DNA from 4 places in the Pediococcus parvulus genome. Region 1 is predicted to be linked to each of the others. Evidence: predicted binding sites of a transcription regulator. Region 1 holds the regulator's gene; each other region holds the start of a gene.
The links. Region 1 encodes NrdR, which represses ribonucleotide reductase genes. Its sites were predicted from a motif close to ACACNATATATNGTGT; they were not measured.
Positions count from the first base shown of each region.

Region 1 (3,197 bases):
AATTCAGCGGCGTGGAAAATACTTGATTTTTCATTTTGACCAAGGTATTTCAATGGTTTCACATCTACGCATGGAGGGGAAATACTCGGTTCAAGCGCATGAAATGCCTCTCAACAAACATGATCATGTGGTTTTTGAGTTTACTGATGGGACGGAATTACGGTACAACGATACAAGAAAATTTGGTCGAATGGTGGTAGTGCCTACTGGCGAAGAATATTCGGTTGCTGGACTTAAAACGATTGGTCCCGAACCGACGCCGGAAACGTTGAGCATTGATTATTTAACAACCACAATGAGAAAGCATCACAAGGCAATTAAAGCATTTTTACTTGATCAAAATATGATTGCCGGGTTAGGAAATATTTACTGTGATGAGGTTTTGTGGTTGGCCAAAATTCACCCTTTACAACCGACTAATACAGTACCGGTTGGCAAAATTGTGACTCTTAGGCAAAAAATCTTTGATGAACTGGACTTAGCCATTAAAGCAAAGGGAACAACCGTTTTTTCATATTTGGATGCTAGTGGTCATGCAGGAAGCTTTCAAAATCAACTCCATGTTTATCAACGTACTGGGGAACCTTGTGAACGTTGCGGAACGCTAATTGAACGAATTAAGGTTTCTCAACGTGGTACCCATTTTTGTCCGTTTTGTCAAAAATTGATTGAAGTTGATAACTAATGGCAATTGTATTAGGTCTGACTGGTAGCATTGCTACAGGTAAATCCACCGTCAGCCAGTATTTGAAAGAATTAGGTTTCCCGGTCATTGATGCAGATATAGTTGCGCGCAAGATTGTGGCACCGGGGCAGCCAGTAACACAAAGATTGCGACAAACTTTTGGAAATCAAATTTTTGAAGGCGATGTCCTCAATCGAAAGAAACTTGGAAATCTAGTTTTTTCTGATTCTGAAGCTCTGAAAAAACTAAATGAGCTTATGCAACCAGCAATCAGAGTTGAAATTGAATTTCAAATTCGAACGCTCAAAAAAGGCTCCGACAACCTAATTGTTTTAGATGCTCCGTTACTTTTAGAGCAAGGGTACCAATCATTAGTTGATCAAATCATGGTTGTCACCAGTTCGTCAGCTGTTCAGTTGGAGCGGTTGAAACAACGGGATGGTCTTTCAGATAAAGAAGCTCGGCAAAGAGTTTTGAGTCAATGGTCACAAAAAAAGAAGATTGAAATGGCTGATATTGTGATTGACAACGGTCGGTCTATTGAAGAAACCCACCGTCAAGTGTTAAAATGGCTTGACAATAGGAAGTTACGTTAGTAAGTGGAGGTAAAAGGCCCATGAGATGTCCACACTGTCACCATAATGGTTCACGTGTCGTTGATAGCCGTCCTACTGATGATGGACGAGTTATTCGGCGTCGAAGAGAATGTGAAGCATGCGGATTTAGATTTACAACATTTGAACGAATTGAAGCTTCACCGTTATTGGTGATTAAGAAAAATGGTACCCGAGAAGAATTTAATCGAGAGAAGATTCTTCGTGGGCTTATTCGTGCGGCTGAGAAACGACCAGTCGGTGCGGATGAAATGTCGAAAATTGTTGATGAGGTTGAAAATAAAGTTCGTGGTTTAGGCGAAAATGAAGTTTCTAGTCAAATCATTGGTGAGTATGTGATGAATATACTTGCTAAAGTAGATGAAATTGCCTATATCCGGTTTGCGAGCGTTTATCGACAATTTAAAGATATGAATGTGTTTATGAAAGAACTTAAAGATATGATGGCAAAGGACAAGAAAGTGAAGAAACCAACCACGCATAAAGATAAAGATGATGGTGGCGAGGCGTAATGAATGAGGGATGGGCAAATTTAAGTCCTAAGGATGGCTTTTTAGTTACCCAGCAGGCGTATTTGAGTAATTTTGATCAAAAAGTGCTCACTTATTTATATCAACCAATTATTGGTGCCAAGGCGTTTAGTCTGTTTTTAACTCTCTGGACTGAAATGAATCCAGTTGGAATGCGTTCAGAAAGAAAGTCTCATTTGGAATTATTAGACATTCTGAACTGTGATTTGCCAGAGTTCTATACAAGTCGGCAAAAGCTTGAAGGAATTGGTTTATTGAAGTCCTATGAGGGTGAAGACTCGCTTGGACACTTTTTTGTATACCAACTTGGAAAACCGGTTTTGCCGGATAGTTTTTTCAAAGATGATTTATTAAGTAGCCTACTGCTAGAAGCAGTGGGAGAACGTCGCTTTTCTGAATTGGCTGATCACTTTAAGTTAATTCAAACGAATGTCAAAGACTTAAAGAATGTTTCAACCGATTTTTTAACCGCGTTTCATATTTCTGAACAAGCACTTAAGGAACCAAACTCTTTGATTCGTGAAACACAAGCTGAATTTAAGAAGGCGGGCCAAGATAGTAAGCCAGCACAAATAAATTTGGGCAATCCAAATTTTGATTTTAGTTTATTAAAAGAGTTACTCAGCAAGGGATTTACCAAGTGGGACTCTGTAGATGAGGCGCAGAAACTAATTTTAAGTGAGCATCTTTTGTATGGACTTGATGAAGTGGAAATGGCGCGTCAAATCGGACAAGCAACTGATTTGGTAACGGCTGAATTAAATACCAAAAAATTGCAACAACAGATTGCCAAAAATTTTACTGCCCATCAGGGTCAAAATCAAAAATATGTCGATACTCCAGGGCCATTGGAAAAAGCAAAAGCTAATAATAACACCGGTTTAACTAAGGAAGATCAAGAACTTATCAAGGCCGCAAAAGCCTATGCACCGGCCACTTATTTGGAAAATTTGAAACGCTCGATTCACGGGGGCTATGTCACGTATAGTGAACGTCAATTATTGAAAAACTTAATTGATCGTAATCTGTTTCCGATTAGTGTGATCAATATTTTGATCTCATACATTGTTATTGATCGAGAAATTACCACATTACCAAATAAATTGGTAGATACGATGGCCAATAACTGGAGTCGGGCACATGTGACTACACCTGAAGGAGCAATTCTACAAATTAAGAATTTTGCCAGTGCTAAGGCCACAACCAGAAAACAAGTTACTCAATCAAGAAGGGTTGTGGCTAAAGAAACGCTTCCTGACTGGGCCAAAAGTGACAATACATCAACTACTACTAAGGTTAATAAGGATGATCAAGCGCGGCTTAATAAGCGTTTAAATGAGCTTCGCAAGCAGCATAAGGAGGATAAGT
Region 1 is NZ_OZ061292.1:1,330,172-1,333,368, reverse strand. Features, by position in the region: gene mutM (bifunctional DNA-formamidopyrimidine glycosylase/DNA-(apurinic or apyrimidinic site) lyase) at 1-685, shown strand, start outside; gene coaE (dephospho-CoA kinase) at 685-1,281, shown strand; gene nrdR (transcriptional regulator NrdR) at 1,302-1,811, shown strand; gene AB3217_RS06525 (replication initiation and membrane attachment family protein) at 1,811-3,197, shown strand, end outside.

Region 2 (3,197 bases), 800 kb from region 1:
AAGCATTAAAGTTGTAAGAACCTTTAGAAATTTGCTATACTAACTGTGTAAACAAATCTTGTTTTTCTAAGAGGCGTTTATAGAGACAACTAAGTGATCACTAGTTGATTTTATGAGTAATACTCTAGACAAAACCAAAAGGAGTGAAGGACAATGTTTGGATGGCTATGGGCTTTAATTATTGGTGGAATTATCGGTGCGCTTGCAGGTGCGATTACAAGTAGAGATTTACCAGCAGGATGGATTGGTAATATTGTAGGAGGACTAGTGGGTGCTTGGTTAGGACAATCCCTTTTGGGAACATGGGGACCTCAGTTAGCAGGAATGGCATTAATTCCCTCGATAATTGGTGCAATTGTGGTTGTGCTAATCGTATCAGCAATTTTTGGAATGAGAAAAACAAAATAAAGAGTGAACGAATTGAAACGGTTAAACAGCTGCATTTAAGATCGATGGAAGCGGGATCGCGATCTCGCAGGAATCGGGGTTAAATGCGGCCGTTTGTTTCAATAAGTTGTCCTAATAAAGAGTGAACGAATTGAAACGGTTAAACAATCTTTTTTTGAGTAAGAAAACAAGCGTATTTCCAGCTTTTTGCTGAAAAATACGCTTGTTTTTGTATGTGGACTTAGGCGTGTGTCACGTCACCAACGGTTTCTTCTTTTTCGGAATAATTATTTTCTTCCTTAATAAGACGTGCACGTTCTTTTTTGTTGTACCATGGAGATGTTGTAAATGCTAAAACATCGTTAATAAGGTAGATTGAACTGTTTACAAACATGGCTAATGTAGCTGAGCCCTGACGGAATGAAATGAACCAAAGGACCATTTGTGCAATTCCTGAAGCAACCCACCAGAAGTATTGGTTGTTGAAACGGAGGAAGCAGATAACACCAGCTGTTAAACTAATTGAAAAACTGATGGCGTCAACCCATGGACGAGGATCATTAGTGAATGTACCGATTAGGTAACCAGAGACAAAGTAAACAACCACTGTTGAAGCTAATGCCACAAACCAAGTTTTACCAGTGAACTTACGAATCTTAGAAACCATGTTAACGTTCCAGTTTGCACTCATCAGAACTGGTAAATCAAGTGTAACAACGTAAGCCAACTGTTCTGCCATACTTAAATAATTTTTTGCTGCAAAACCTGTGATTATAAAACATAATGCAGATAATAATCCTAACCAACCATTAACTGATTTTGCGGCATTGATTGCTAAAATACATAAAACACCTAATGTGGTTCCAATAAATGTAGTAATTGTTAAAGCTGTAATTGGTGAATTCACCAAAGTCATGATTTGACAACCAAGACTGAAAAAGAATAAATAGTAGTTTTGTTGAGGCCAACCCTTTAATTGATGTGCCAAAAAGTGTAAATAATTAGACATTTGCTTATCTTCCTCTCTTGTTTCTATGTATACGGCCGTACACAATATGTTCCGATTTCAAAACCAAACAACACTATATATTGTATCTCGAAATTAAAAAAATGAAAGACTTGATTTTATCTTTTTTTTGCGGTATAGGAAAAGCTACAATTAAATAACGACATTAAAGTTTAAAAAATCTCGAAAGCATTCTAAAATGAAAATAGGAGAGGAAGTGACAAAGATGGACTTTAGTTATTGGGGCAGCATTTGTTTAGCAGTTTTTATCACGTTGTGGCTTACTGATCGGCGTCGATTTTTAAATGGTTATTTTTTGATTGCCGGGCTGATATGTTTTGTGATTGCAGTTTGGCAGTGGCTTGAAGTGACTCAGGCACCTTGGATGCAAGCTATGATGTTGATTACGAGCTTAGTCCTGACTGGAATTATTCCCATTGCTTTAGCCTTTTTTGCACTTGCCTGTGTGCTCTATAGTAGAAGACTTATTCGTTATTCGGGTTCACAACTTGGTTACGTCATGTTAGAAACTATTGGTTTTGTGATTTGGGGCATGCTTATTGTAACCCTACTAAATTCGCTATTTTTTCGTAGTCATCTTATATGGATGATACTTGGTATTTTATTTTTATGGATCGGCTATCTCATGGTTGGTTTTCTTTCATATGCGTTGTCTTCTTTGCTGGACGAATTGCCTATTCTGTATTCTGTGGATTTTATTGTGATTTTGGGAGCGGGTCTACTGGCAGATGGCAGTGTTTCGAGGATTCTCCAGCGACGCCTGGATAAAGGAATTGCAATATACAAACAGCAGCGAAAACGAGGGGCTCACCCGCAATTTGTGGTTTCGGGTGGACAGGGTTCCGATGAAATCATGCCAGAGAGTCGTGCTATGGGCAACTACTTGATAGAAAACGGTATTGCTAAATCTCAAATTATTCAAGAAAATGCTTCAACCTCTACTTATGAGAATTTATATAATTCAGAAATATTAATGACAAAGGAAAAGGTTTTTCATCGAGCCATTTTTGTTACAAACAGTTTTCACGTGTTTCGAGCTGGTGTTATTGCGAAACGATTGCATACAACAATGTCTGGAATTAGTGCGTCGACATCCATCCATTATCTTCCGTTTGCAGCTTTTAGAGAATATTTGGCTTTATTTATGATGTTTAAATGGACAAATGCTATGATTTTGGCTACCCTGACAATTAGCTATTTAATCTACTGGTTATTCGTTTATTAATTAACTTGTGGAACATGGTATAATGTCGTCAAGGAGGAGAAAATCATGACCTTACAATTAAATATTAAGAAGAGCTTAGTTGGGGTAGCTGCTGTTGTTATGCTGTTTTCTTTGGTTGCATGCAGTAATGGTGGACAAAGTGATGCAGCAAGTAGCTCGTCGTCTTCTGCCACTTCAACGCAGACCAACCAAAAAAAGGCCTCAGCTTTATTAAAAAAAGCCCAAAAGCAAATTGAAAATGGACAAACAAGTAATGCACTAGCAACGTTAAAAAAAGCGCAAAGCTTAAACAATAATGATAGTAAAGTAAGTGAATTACTTGCAAATGTTCAAAACTATTTAGCCGCCAAAGAGGCACTGAATAGTGGTGATACTGATTCTGCAAATTCTAGTTTGGCAAAAATGACGTCAGAAAAGACAAACGGGGATGCACTGACTTCACAAGCTAAAGATTTGAGCACCAAATCCGCTCAACTAAAAGAAGCAAATAGGTGGTATCAAAATGCATATGATGCTGTTTCAAATGGGTACTACGAAACAGCTAAAGCGGATTTGGCT
Region 2 is NZ_OZ061292.1:527,500-530,696, forward strand. Features, by position in the region: gene AB3217_RS02460 (GlsB/YeaQ/YmgE family stress response membrane protein) at 154-408, shown strand; gene pnuC (nicotinamide riboside transporter PnuC) at 629-1,396, opposite strand; gene AB3217_RS02470 (YdcF family protein) at 1,593-2,639, shown strand; gene AB3217_RS02475 (hypothetical protein) at 2,685-3,197, shown strand, end outside.
Region 2: the regulator NrdR is predicted to act here: its motif matches at 1,467-1,482, upstream of pnuC (nicotinamide riboside transporter PnuC).

Region 3 (3,197 bases), 680 kb from region 1:
AAGATCTTAGCAGCCGATGTTTTCCCTGTTCCCCGTGGACCAGTAAACAAATAGGCATGACTAGTTTGCCCAGTAATGAGTGCGTTTTTTAAAGTTTGGGTAATGACTTGTTGTCCCACAATCTCGTCGAAACGTTGTGGTCGCCAAACACGATATAAAGCTTGATAACTCATTTTTGAATTCCCTTCAATCGTTTCTATAAACCTAAATAAAAAGCTCCTAGCCATGTTGACTAAGAGTTTATCAATTTCCCAATAACTTAAGGCACAAGACAGATCAGACTTAGTGCTGCTTCCTTCCGGATCTGACACAATTCGTAAGTCCACCCTTGCCTTAAGGCCTCTCGGCACTATTAATAATACTCGATTTTACTCAGAATTTCTACTAATTTGTTTACTTTTTTTTATGTTTTTTCTTCGAGCCCGAATTTCTCGGAAAAAGTTTTGCATAATTTGACTCGCTTCTTTTTGAAAAAGTCCTTCGTGAACTTGCACTTGATGATTTAATCGTCGGTCATTCAAAAGCTGATACAAGCTTTGCACCATGCCAGCTTTAGGATCCCGCGCTCCAAAATAAACCTCTGGTAATTGAGAATTAATAATTGCACCACTGCACATCATGCATGGTTCAATAGTGACAAAGAGTTGACAGTCCCAAAGACGCCAGCTCTTTAACGTATGACAAGCTTCTTGAATGGCAATCAATTCCGCATGGGCAGTGGCATCTTGATCTTTTTCCCGCAAGTTATGTCCTTGACCAACAATTTGATTTTTATGAACAATTATGGCTCCAATTGGCACCTCACCCATGCTTTTAGCTTTTTTGGCTTCTTCATACGCCAGACTCATAAAATATAATTCTTGGTTAACAGATAAGTCGTTCGCCATTACTGGGACTCCTTCACACTTTTAATGATGTAATAACCTTTTTGTTTATGAATAATTTCGGCATTGCCAAAAACTTGTTCCATCTTTTTTTTGGCCGATGGCGCGCCCTGCTTTTTTTGTAAAACAATAATTAAAGAGCCGCCAACTTGCAAATGATTTTTTGCTTCTACTAGGATCTTCGTGACAACTGATTTACCAGCGCGAACCGGTGGATTAGAAACAACAGTTTGATAGGTGGTCTTCTCAACTTTATCATACGTATCCGATTCCCAAATTGTCACGTTATGAATATTATTTTGCTCGGCATTTTCTTTGCACAAATCCAACGCCCGTAAATTAACGTCAACCAAATCAACATGAATTTCTGGAACTGCCTTGGCAATTGCTAATCCAATCGGCCCATAACCACAACCTACATCTAAAACCTCACCCGTAAATTCTTTTAAATTTAAAGCTTCCAGTAAAGTTCGCGTTCCAAAATCAACCGTGGCTTTGGAGAAAACACCGTTGTCAGAATTAAAAGTTAAATTTTGATTCAATAATGTAAATTGCCACTGTCGTTTCTCATGTAAAACTTCTGGATTTTGTGTATAATAGTATTCAGTCATTATTTTCTCCTTCTTTATAGGTTCTATTATAAAGGATTATCTTGCTTAATACATAACTAACTTAGCGTTAGATTCTCCATCAAAAAGTGAACAAAAAAAGTTTTGCTTCAAAACCTTATTAAACCACCACATTTAGTGTAGTATCAAAAAAACACACTAAATATGGTGGTTTTTCATTGAATTTTACATTGAATGCTGTATACTGAATCTATCGTATAAACATAAAAGAAACAGAGAATTGAAGGTGATTACATGAGTGAAGTAACAATTTATACAAAAAACAACTGTATGCAATGTAAGATGACAAAGCGTTTCTTAAGCGAACATAACATTCCTTTTAAGGAACGTAATATTAATACAAATCCTGATTATATCGACTATTTAAAGTCACGTGGATTCCAAGCTGTTCCCGTTGTAGAATCAAACGGTAATGAACCTATTGCTGGATTTCGACCTGACGTTTTAAAACAACTTGCTATTTAGCAACCTATATATTTATCAGGCTGGGTAAAACGCACGTGCTGCATATTACAGCTAGGCGTTTTTTATTTACTTAAAATTTAGTATTTATCGCAGAAAGGCGTGAAATTATGAGTCTCAAGAATCTTAAAGATGTCACATACTATGATTTAAATAATGAAATTAACATTCCTGTTAATAATCAGATCCCACTAAACAAAGACCATGATGCATTGGCCGCCTTCTTAGCTCAAAATGTCAAACCTAACACCAAGAAATTTGATTCCTTGCAAGCTCGTTTTGACTACCTCATCAAAAATGACTACATAGATGAGGATTCCATCAACAAATATTCACCAGAGTTTCTCGAAAAGCTTTATTCTTACTTGAATGCGCAGAACTTTCATTTTCAATCATTCATGGCGGCCTATAAATTTTATGCGCAGTATGCGTTAAAAACAAACGATAATAGTTATTACTTGGAAAACTTTATTGATCGCGTTGCCATGAATGCCACTTATTTTGCGGAGGGTGACGAAAACTTAGCAATGAACATTGCCGATGAAATTATTCACCAACGTTACCAACCCGCAACCCCCAGTTTTTTAAACGCTGGTAGAAAACATCGTGGTGAATTGGTTTCTTGTTTTTTGATCCAGGCAACAGATGACATGAATGCTATCGGCCGAACAATTAATTCAGCACTGCAACTGTCTAAACTTGGTGGGGGGGTCGGAATTAACCTCAGCAACTTACGAGAGGCCGGCGCTCCTATTAAGGGGATTGAGGGCGCTGCAAGTGGTGTTGTTCCGGTTATGAAACTTTTGGAAGACAGTTTTTCATACGCTAACCAGCTTGGTCAACGACAAGGAGCTGGTGTGGTTTATCTCAATATTTTCCACCCTGACATTATTGCTTTCTTATCTGCTAAAAAAGAAAACGCAGATGAAAAAATTCGGGTTAAAACTTTGTCACTTGGTGTCGTTGTTCCTGATAAGTTTTATGAATTAGCACGAAAAGACCAAGACATGTACCTTTTCAGTCCCTACTCAGTTGAAAAAGTATACGGCAAACCATTCTCATATGTGGATATCACAAAAGAGTATGACAACATGGTGGCTAATCCAGAAATTCGGAAAACAAAATTAAAGGCCCGGGACCTGGAAAATGAGCTTTCTAAATTACAGCAAGAATCTGGTTATCCATATGTTGTCAACGTCGATACCGCTAACCGCGACAATCC
Region 3 is NZ_OZ061292.1:647,295-650,491, reverse strand. Features, by position in the region: gene dnaX (DNA polymerase III subunit gamma/tau) at 1-173, opposite strand, end outside; RNA gene ffs (signal recognition particle sRNA small type) at 254-340, opposite strand; gene tadA (tRNA adenosine(34) deaminase TadA) at 369-887, opposite strand; gene AB3217_RS03070 (class I SAM-dependent methyltransferase) at 887-1,495, opposite strand; gene AB3217_RS03065 (redoxin NrdH) at 1,748-1,978, shown strand; gene nrdE (class 1b ribonucleoside-diphosphate reductase subunit alpha) at 2,086-3,197, shown strand, end outside.
Region 3: the regulator NrdR is predicted to act here: its motif matches at 1,649-1,664, upstream of AB3217_RS03065 (redoxin NrdH).

Region 4 (3,197 bases), 530 kb from region 1:
ATATTGCGGATCGTGGTTGCCACATTGTGGACACTGAAAGCCACGAGCAGTCGCTTTAAATTCACCCTTAAACCCACATTTATAGCACTTATCAATCGACGTGTTGGTTCCTAGATAGCCCACATGATCATAGGCCCAATCCCAAACTGCTTCGAGAGCTTTCGGATTTTGCGTCAAATTCGGATATTCACAGTAATGGATAAAACCACCCGAAGCGTATTTAGGAAAGTCCTGTTCAAAGGTTAATTTTTCAAATGGGGTCGGATGTTTACGGACGTCATAGTGAAAACTATTTGTGTAATATTCTTTATCTGTCACATTGGCCACTTTACCAAACTTCGCAATGTCGTCACGACAAAAAGTATCCGTCAAGGACTCAGCTGGCGTGGAGTATAAACTATAATGATAACCACTGGCCTGAGCCCACTCATCACATTTCTGTCGCATGGCTTTCACAACTTTTTCTGCAAATTCGTGCGCTTGGGCATTGTGCTCCCAGTTTTCACCATAAAACACAGTGCACACTTCGTATAACCCGATGTATCCTAACGAAACAGTCGCCCGTTGATTCTTAAATAAGTCATCTACATTCCCATCGGCCGGTAATCGTTTGCCAAATGCCCCATACATATACAGTAATGGTGCATTTTTTGGCTGTGCTTCTTTCGTGCGTTCAATACGATAGGCTAAGGCTTGGTGACACAAATTCATCCGTTCATCAAAAATCTCCCAGAATAACTTTTGATCACCATTAGCAGACAACGCCAACCGAGGTAGGTTTAGCGTGACGACGCCTAGATTCATTCGGCCTGAGTTTACTTCTTTGCCGTTTTCATCATGCCATCCCTGTAAAAATGACCGACACCCCATTGGTGTTTTGAAACTGCCCGTTAATTCCTTGATCTTGTCGTACATTAAAAGATCTGGATACATTCGCTTCGTTGAACATTCAACTGCTAGTTGTTTAATATCGTAATTGGGATCAGTTGGCCGTAAATTTAAGCCACGTTTCAACGTGAAAATTAACTTTGGAAAAATAGCCGTTCGATGCTCTGTTCCCAGACCCTTGATCCGAATTTCCAGAATTGATTTTTGAATTTCTCGTTCAATCCAACTAGTGCCCAGACCAAAGTTAACGGTGGTAAACGGTGTCTGCCCTTGTGAAGAATATAAAGTGTTGATTTCATATTCCAGTGCCTGCATGGCATCGTAAATGTCCTTACGTGTTTTTGCTTTGGCATAAGCCGCTTGTTTATCAGCAGCCACCCACTTTTTGGCATCAGTTAAGTGTTTTTGATAATTAATCTCCGCATAAGGAGCCAAAAGCTGATCAATTCGGTTGGCGGAACAGCCACCATACTGAAGTGAAGCCACGTTCGCAATGATTTGTGCCATCTGGGCCGTAGCGGTTTGAATGGAGCGTGGCGAATCTACTTCGGCATTACCAATTTTGTAGCCATTTTTTAACATGCCATCAAAATCGATCAAACAGCAGTTAGTTTCGGGAGTCACGGGTGAATAGTCCAAGTCATGCCAGTGAATATCACCCCGCAAATGAGCTTTAGCTACTAATTCTGGCAACATTTTAAGTCCCATCGCCCGACTGGCAGCGCCAGCCTCCAAATCTCGTTGCGTATTAAAGATGGTGCTATCTTTATTGGCATTTTCATGGACAACTTCGGCATCCCGTTCAAAAACTTTTTCAATTCTTTTTTGCACATTCGTGGCATCGGCAAATTTTTGCTGATCAGCTAAATAAAAATCTCGATACTTTTGGGCTGCTTCAGCGAATCCCTGATTTTTTAATTGGGTCAGAACAGCATCATGAATATCACGCGTTTGAATAACTGTTTGATCATGAAACTGATCATACAAAGCCTCATAAATTAATTCTCTGTCACTTTCATCTGGTAAAACCTTGGATAAGCTAAAAATTAACTTATAAGGATGAAACTTGGCCGTTTCGCCATCTCTTTTTTGAATTGGAATTGTTCGTAATAGTCCTAATTTGTCTTTAATTGTTGATATCATATTGTACCTCCTACTGCTTTATATATTATCTATTATTGTGTTTTAGTAAGTAAAATACCACAACTTGTTGTGATTTTATCTTATGTGCACACTATATATAGTAGTCCTTTTGAGTTCGTTTGTGTATCACTTTTTTAGTCGATTTTCTAACCAAATATCCACAATGCCGTTTCGCCGCAGATTAGCGACCCAAACTTTTTTTATTTATTTGAAAGCCTTCCCACTTTGGGTACAAAAAAAGGATTATGACAAAAACTAAATTTTTGTCATGATCCTTTGCTTAAATTTTTATTACGTCGATCAAACTTTATTGAAGTGCTGTAACTACTTCAAGTGTTGCTGAGAAATAATTCTTTTTTTCAATCTTCTTTGGCAATTGTTTAGCCGTCTTCTTTTGCAAACTAGTGTATTTCATTGTTTTTGCTGCAAAGTTAACCGGAGCAGTAAAGGCCGTATTGGTGTAACTATGAACAGCTCTTCCAGTCAAAGTGTAAACAGCTGTAATCTTCTTACGTTTGTTAAAGAAATTCAATTGTTTCTTTAACGCGTTTTTTGTCACGCTATCTTTGCTGATTTTATAAGTTTGTGCTAACCGCCATGGCACTCGGCAAGCATTATAACCATACTCATCATCTTGTGCACTCTCGATTTGATAAGCCTTGAATGCCGAAAGTTTGATGCTCTTGCCAGTTACCTTGATGAAATCAGGGAACAAGCCAGACTTGTGACGCGCACTTAACTTCTTAACTGCTACCTGGCTTTGTTTGGCTACTTTTGTCCAGGTGCTATCTTTGGTGTAACTTGCAAATGTCTTGAAGTATCCCGTCATCAAATCAGACGTCCGAAGTTTACTCTTATCATAGCTGCTGGTTGCCCAGTTACCCATTTTTGGCAAGTAAGTGGTTGTATTAATTTCTCGTTTTTTGATAGCCTTTAACAAAGTCTTGGCCGCTGCTTTGTAATTTGTTTTCTTACTTCCCCATTTTTTATCAGCTAAAATGAGTGAATAAGCAATATCCAAGTCACCATCGGTCGCACTATTTTTCTCTGAACCAACACTCTTCAATTTTCCTGAACGACTCGCTTGTCGCCACGTCATAAGAGCATCTTTACTGGAAATTCGATGGGCACGATAATAAGCGTACATTTGATTATATGTGGTGTGC
Region 4 is NZ_OZ061292.1:1,861,786-1,864,982, forward strand. Features, by position in the region: gene nrdD (anaerobic ribonucleoside-triphosphate reductase) at 1-2,031, opposite strand, end outside; gene AB3217_RS09420 (glycosyl hydrolase family 8) at 2,339-3,197, opposite strand, start outside.
Region 4: the regulator NrdR is predicted to act here: its motif matches at 2,120-2,135, upstream of nrdD (anaerobic ribonucleoside-triphosphate reductase).